Regions from separate parts of the Microbispora maris genome, predicted to be linked through region 2. Evidence: riboswitches for the same ligand, from Rfam matches in the RefSeq annotation. Region 2 holds a riboswitch; the other holds the start of a gene.
What was found. A riboswitch is a leader RNA that binds a small molecule or an ion and turns the genes downstream of it on or off. The one in region 2 is predicted to bind thiamine pyrophosphate.
Positions count from the first base shown of each region.

Region 1 (3,531 bases), on a different contig from region 2:
CTTCCTCGGCGATCGTCAGTGTCACGTGATCGAGCGTAACGCGCCGATCCAGGCCAGAATGTGCCTTTATGGGAATATCTGACGAGCTGCATGCCATCGGGCGGCCGATGCTGGACGCCCAGCTCGCGCACCCGACCGTACGCGGCATCGCGGCGGGCGACCTGCCCGAGCCGGTCTTCCGGTCGTGGCTTGAGCAGGACTACCTCTACCTGCTCGACTACGTCCGGGTGTTCAGCCGGCTGGCCTGGCAGGCTCCGGACGGTCACCTCGGCGACCTGGTCGATCTCGCGTACGCCACCTGGCACGACGAGCTGGACCTGCACCGGTCGCTGTCGGCCGAGTTCGGCGCCGACCTCGACGGCGCGGTGAAGGGCCCGGCCTGCGCGGCGTACACCTCGTTCCTGCTGGAGGCGGCGGCCGACTACGCGGAAGGCCTGGCCGCGCTGTACCCCTGCATGTGGGGCTACTCGACGCTCGGCCGGATCCTGGCCGCCGACCCGCCCGCCGAGCCCCGGTACAAGGCGTGGGTGGACACCTACGCCGATCCCGGCTTCGCCGCCCTCTCCGCGCGCATCGCCGTGATGATCGACGAGGCGGCTCCCGACCCGGCGCGCGCCCGGGAGCTGTTCGTCCGGGGCATGGAGCACGAGCTCGCGTTCTGGGACGTCCCCTGACCCTGCCGGGCCGGAGAGTGTCCCGTGATCTTCCGCCGTACGCCGCGGCGGGCTGAAAAGATCACGGGACGCGACCTAGTCTGAAGGCATGCCGGAGCTGCCCGAGGTCGAGGCGCTCGCCGAGTTCCTCCGCGAGCACGCCGTCGGCCATGCCGTCGTCGGCGTCGACGTGACCGCCTTCCAGGCCCTGAAGACCGTCGACCCGCCCGTCACCGCGCTCGCCGGGCTGCTCGTCACCGGCGTGGCGCGGCACGGCAAGTTCCTCGACGTCGACTGCGTCGGCCTGCACTTCGTCACCCACTTGGCGCGCGGCGGCCGGCTGCGCTGGCGCGACGACCTCACGGGCGCGCGGCCGGTGCGGCCGGGCAAGGGCCCGCTCGCGGTCCGCGTACGGCTGTCGCCCGGCGAGGACGGCCGCGCCCCCGGCTTCGAGCTCACCGAGCTCGGCACGCAGAAGCGCCTGGCGGTGTACGTGGTGCGCGATCCCGAGGACGTCCCGGGGGTCGCCGGCCTCGGGCCCGACCCGCTGGCGGAGGACTTCACGCCAAGCGTGCTGAAGACGATCGTGGGCGGCAGCCGGACGCAGATCAAGGGCCTGCTGCGGGACCAGAAGGTGATCGCCGGCATCGGCAACGCCTACTCCGACGAGGTGCTGCACGTCGCGAAGATGTCCCCCTTCAAGATCGCCGGAACGCTGACGGACGGCCAGGTCGCCGACCTGCACGACGCGATCGTGAGCACGCTGCGGGACGCGGTCGGCCGGGCCAGGGGGCAGGCCGCCAAGGACCTCCAGTCGGACAGGAAGCCGGGCCTGCGCGTGCACGGCCGTACGGGCGAGGCGTGCGAGGTGTGCGGCGACACGATCAGGGAGGTGTCGTTCGCCGACTCCTCGCTGCAGTACTGCCCGACCTGCCAGACCGGCGGCAAGCCGCTGGCCGATCGCCGGATGTCCCGCCTCCTCAAGTAGCGTCCGCGGATCACCGTGGGTCACAGCTTCCGGCCTTGGCCCGGGCATCGGCGGCGTGCGGCCACAATGGGCGCATGACATTGCCGGAAATCACCCCCGACGCCCTGCCCGACGACGCGTACCTGCTCGACGTCCGTGAGAACGAGGAGTGGGTGGCCGGTCACGCGCCCGGCGCCGTCCACATCCCGCTCGGCGAGCTGCAGGCGCGGGTGGACGAGGTGCCGCACGACCGGCCGGTGTACGTGGTCTGCCGCGTCGGCGGACGGTCGGCGCACGCCGCGATGTGGCTCAACCATGTCGGCAGGGACGCCGTCAACGTGGACGGCGGCATGCAGCTGTGGGCCGCCGCCGGGCGCCCGATGGTCAGCGAGACCGGCGGGGTGCCCTACGTCGCATAGGAAAACGGTCAAAGAAGTGTCATAATCCCAAAGACATCATCAATACCCGCGGGAGCTCGGGCGTGACCGGGCTGAGAGGGCGGATCGAAGTCGTGCCGCCGACCGCATGAACCTGTCCGGATAATGCCGGCGTAGGGAGCGTGTGATGACTTCTGCCGTCGTCGACGACGCGCACGCGGAGGTTCCGCTCACCCTGGACGAGGAGGCCCCGAGAACCCTGGGCCTGCTCGACCAGGGGGCGTTCTGGGCCAATCTCGGCGTCAGCCTTCTCGGCTTCTCGGGGGCGTTGTTCCTGCTCGACCCGCTGGGCGGCAAGCCGCTGACCTTCACCGCGGCGGTGGTCGCGGCCGTCGTCGGCAGCCTGCTCGGGACGGCGATGGTCGGTCTGGCCGCGATCCCCGGCACGCGGACCGGGCGGCCCGCGATGGTGCTGCTGCGCGGCCTGTTCGGGGCCCGTCTGTCGTACGTCCCCACCGTGCTGAACATCGTGCAGATGCTCGGCTGGGGCGCCTTCGAGCTGTGGGTGATCGCCAACGGCGCGCAGGCCCTGTTCGGCACGGCGGTGCCGTACGCGGTGTGGGTGCTCGCGGCAGGTGCGCTGACGATCGCGCTGACGATCCGGCCTCTCGGCGCGCTGCGACTGCTGCGCCGCTACGTCACGGCGGGCGTGGTGATCGCGATGATCTGGCTGTCGGTCGCCCTGTTCAACCAGGGGCCGTCCGTGGGGGGCGGCTCCTGGGACGCCTTCGCCCCCGCCGTCGACTACGTGATCGCGCTGTCGGTGTCGTGGGTGCCGATGGCGGCCGACTACGCCCGGCACTCGCGGTCGAGCGGCGCGGCGTTCACCGGCGTGGTGGCGGGATACACGATCGCGCAGGTGGCCTGCCTGGCCCTCGGCATCGCCGCGCTCGCCCTGGTGGGCAACGACGGGGACAAGGTGTGGGACCCGTTCGTGGCCGCCCCTCTCGGGGTCGTGTTCTTCGGCATCCTGGTGCTGCGCGAGGCCGACCAGTCGTTCGCGAACGTCTACTCGACGACCGTGTCGATCCAGAACCTCGCGCCGCGCTGGGACCGCCGGGTGGTCTCGGTCGTGATCGGTGTGCTCACCACGCTGATCGCGCTGTTCGCCGACGTGAACTCCTACGGCGCGTTCCTGAGCGTGATCGGGGCGGTGTTCGTGCCGATGTTCGCCGTCCTCGTGGTGGACTACTTCCTGCTCGGCGGGGCCGCCCGGTGGAACACGGCCGAGGACGCCCCCTCGCGCTGGCTCATGGTCGTGCCGTGGATCCTCGGGTTCGTCGCGTACTGGATCGTGACCTCCACCCCGACCGTCGGCTGGTGGGACGGGATCTGGACCGAGGTCCGCCTCGCCCTCGGGTTCGTCCACCAGCCCTGGATGAACGCCGCGCTCGCCGCGTTCCTGGTGGCCGCGCTGGCGACCGTGGCGGTGTCCGTCCCGGCCCGCCGCCTCCGTTCCCGGGGCCGCGCGGCC
Region 1 covers NZ_JBDJAW010000026.1:26,310-29,840, reverse strand. The annotation lists gene AAH991_RS26975 (GOLPH3/VPS74 family protein) at 1-25, opposite strand, end outside; gene AAH991_RS26970 (TenA family protein) at 69-674, shown strand; gene AAH991_RS26965 (Fpg/Nei family DNA glycosylase) at 763-1,641, shown strand; gene AAH991_RS26960 (rhodanese-like domain-containing protein) at 1,716-2,039, shown strand; TPP riboswitch at 2,078-2,194, shown strand; gene AAH991_RS26955 (purine-cytosine permease family protein) at 2,185-3,531, shown strand, end outside; gene AAH991_RS26950 (methylated-DNA--[protein]-cysteine S-methyltransferase) at 3,531-3,531, opposite strand, start outside.
Region 1: it holds a riboswitch for thiamine pyrophosphate, as region 2 does, so the genes downstream of both, AAH991_RS26955 (purine-cytosine permease family protein) here and thiO (glycine oxidase ThiO) in region 2, are expected to answer to the same signal.

Region 2 (3,531 bases):
CAACAGTAAGCGTCACGGATCCACCATTACCACAGGCGGGCCGCCGGGAAACACCTCGATTACGTCATAATGCAGTCGCGGAGCGGGACGGCCGGATCGGCCACCCGCCGGGGGTCGAGCCGCTGGCCGCCCTCGACGATCCTGCGGCCCTGCACCACGTCGCGCGGCCGGTCCACGGTGAGCACCGCGGCGAGCCTGTCCTCGGCCGTCAGCCAGCACACCGCCCACTTCGCGTCCGTACGCGGGTCGCCGCGCAGCAGCACACGGTCACCGGCCTCCCGGTGCCCGGCGAACTGCACCATGTGGCCGAACTGCTCGGACCAGAAGTACGGCACGGGGTCGTAGACCGCCTCCTCGCCCAGGAGGGTGGCGACGGCCGTGTCGGGGGCCTGGAGCGCGGTGTCCCAGTGCTCGACCCGCAGGCGGGTGCGGAACCTGCGCGACCACCAGTTGGCGCAGTCGCCCACCGCGACCACGTTGGACAGCGACGTGCGCAGGTGCTCGTCGACCACCACCCCGTCGTCGAGCCGGACGGCCGAGCCCTTCAGCCAGTCGACGGCGGGCCGCACCCCGACCCCGGTGACGACCACGTCCGCCGGCACCCGGGCGCCGGAGATGAGCGTGAGGCCGTCGGCGTCCACGGTGCCGACCATCGCCCCGAGGCGCAGCTCGACGCCCGCCCGCGCGTACCAGCCGATGGTGTGGCTGCCGACTTCGGGGCCGAGCGCCACGGCGAGCGGGCTCTCCCCCGCCTCGACGACGGTCACCGCGCACCCGGCCCGGGCCGCGGCGGTGGCGACCTCCGCGCCGATCCAGCCCGCCCCGACCACCGCCACGCGGGCGCCGGGGACCAGCCGCTCGCGCAGCGCGAGCGCGTCCTCGATGGTGCGCAGCACGTGCTGGCGGCCCTCGCCGCGCAGGCGGATCGGGGCCGCGCCGGTGGCGATGACCAGGCCGTCGTACTCCAGCTCGCCCTCGGTCGTCTCCAGCACGCCGTCGCGCAGACCCTTGGCCGCCGTGCCGAGGCACAGCCGTACGTCGAGGGCGTCGAGGTCGGAGTCGACCACCGTGGAGTCGGTGCCTCCGAGCAGCACCGCCTTCGACAGCGGCGGCCGGTCATAGGGGCGATGGTGTTCCTCGCCGATGAGCGTGATGCGCCCGGTGAATCCACGGGCCCTCAACGCCTCGATGCTTCGCACGCCGGCCAGGCCGGCACCCACCACCACGACGTGATCCACAGTTTGACCATAGATTGTCAGCGGGGGGCCTGGCCAACGGCCCCCTCATAACGAGTTGGGCAAGTAGCGCGCACTTCCGCGGGGGCCCTCGTTGTGAAGAAGTCCCTCACTCCACCGACGGCGCGCGTCCGGATGCCCGCCCGTGCGGCGCGGGTCCTCCGCCGATCGTGCGACGGCGGGCGGCCTCCGGCGATCGGCCATGACGGGCGGCGTACTACGCTGGTGCACGTAAGACGCGCGGGAGCCCGGCGGACCGGGCTGAGAGGAGAGCGCGAGGCTCTCGACCGCCCCGACCTGATCCGGGTAATGCCGGCGAAGGGAGCGCGGTGTGCCCCCCACATACGACGTCGTGATCGCCGGCGGCGGCGTGGCCGGCCTGGCCGCGGCCTGGCGCACGGTCCGCCGCGGCCTGTCGGTGGCGGTGGCGGACCCCGCGCCCGGCGGCGGCGCCACCCACGCGTCCGCGGGGATGCTCGCGCCGGTCAGCGAGGTGACCTACACGGAGGAGCCGCTGCTGCGGCTCGGCCTCGCGTCGCTGGCCGCCTGGCCGGGGTTCCGCGCCGAACTCGAGGACGAGAGCGGCGTCGAGCTGGACTACCGGACCGAGGGCACGCTCGAGGTCGCCCGCGGCGCGGACGACATGGCCTACCTGGACGACCTGGCGGCGTTCGAGCGGACGCTCGGCCTTCGGGTCGAGCGGCTCACCGGGCGCGAGTGCCGCTCTTTCGAGCCGATGCTCGCCCCCTCCGTACGCGGCGGGCTGCTGGCCCGCGACGACGCCTGGGTCAACCCGCGCAGGGTCGTGCGGGCCCTGCTCACCGCGTTCGAGAAGGCGGGCGGCACGCTGGTCGCCGGGCGCGTGTCCGGGATCGACGCCTCCGCGACGGGCGGCCCGTCCGTACGGCTGACGTCCGGCGAGGCCGTCGCGGCGGGCCAGGTCGTCGTGGCGGCCGGATCGTGGTCGGCGTCCCTGCTGCCCGGCCTGCCGGTACGCCCGGTCAAGGGTGAGATCCTCCGGCTTCGCGGGCCCGAGGGGTTCCTCACGCGGTGCGTCCGGGGGCTGGTGCACGGCTCCCCCGCCTACCTGGTGCCCCGGGGCGACGGGGAGATCACGCTGGGCGCCACGGTGCAGGAACTGGGGTACGACGCGCGGGTCACCGCCGGCGGCGTGTACGAGCTGCTGCGCGACGCCCGCGAGCTGGTGCCCGGCATCACCGAGCTCGAACTGGCCGAGACCACGGTCGGCTTCCGCCCGGGCACGCCCGACAACCTGCCGCTCATCGGCCCCGCCGGACCGCCCGGCGTGTTCGCGGCGACGGGGCACGGCCGCAACGGCGTGCTGCTGTCCCCGATCACCGCCGACGCCGTCGCGGCGCTCCTCACCGGCGACGAGCCACCCCCGGTCACCGGGGCCTGCGATCCAGGGAGATTCAGCGAGTGAAAGTCACGATCAACGGAGGCACGGCCGAGCTGCCCGTCGGCGCCACGGTCGGCGACGCCGTACGCACCCTCACGTCCCTCACGTCCGGGGTCGCGGTGGCCCTGAACGGCGAGGTGGTGAGCCGGAGCGCGTGGGACTCCACTGCGGTGGCCGACGGCGACGGCGTCGAGGTGCTGACGGCGGTGCAGGGAGGATGAGCATGACCGAGGACGTCTTCGTGCTGGGCGGGGAGAAGTTCACCTCGCGGCTCATCATGGGCACCGGCGGCGCGCCGTCGCTGGAGGTGCTCGACCAGGCGCTGGAGGCCTCCGGCACCGAGCTGACGACCGTCGCGATGCGCAGGCTCGACCCGGCGTCGCGCGGTTCGGTGCTGGACGTGCTGCGCGCCCGCGGCGTCAAGGTGCTGCCGAACACGGCGGGGTGCTTCACGGCCGGGGAGGCCGTGCTGACCGCCCGCCTGGCGCGTGAGGCCCTGGAGACCGACTGGGTCAAGCTGGAGGTCATCGCCGACGAGCGCACCCTGCTGCCCGATCCGATCGAGACCTTCGACGCCGCCGAGCGGCTGGTCGCCGACGGCTTCGTCGTGCTGCCGTACATCGGCGACGATCCGGCGCTGGCGCGCAGGCTCCAGGACGCGGGGTGCGCGGCGGTGATGCCGCTCGGCGCCCCCATCGGCTCCGGGCTGGGCATCCGCAACCCGCACAGCATCGAGCTGATCGTCGAGGCCGCCACGGTCCCGGTGATCCTCGACGCCGGCATCGGCACGGCCAGCGACGCCGCGCTGGCGATGGAGCTGGGCTGCGACGCCGTGCTGCTGGCCAGCGCCGTGACGCGGGCGCACCGGCCGGACCT
Region 2 covers NZ_JBDJAW010000007.1:5,853-9,383, forward strand. The annotation lists gene AAH991_RS10995 (Rv2175c family DNA-binding protein) at 1-16, opposite strand, end outside; gene AAH991_RS11000 (NAD(P)/FAD-dependent oxidoreductase) at 60-1,238, opposite strand; TPP riboswitch at 1,466-1,576, shown strand; gene thiO (glycine oxidase ThiO) at 1,567-2,679, shown strand; gene thiS (sulfur carrier protein ThiS) at 2,676-2,876, shown strand; gene AAH991_RS11015 (thiazole synthase) at 2,873-3,531, shown strand, end outside.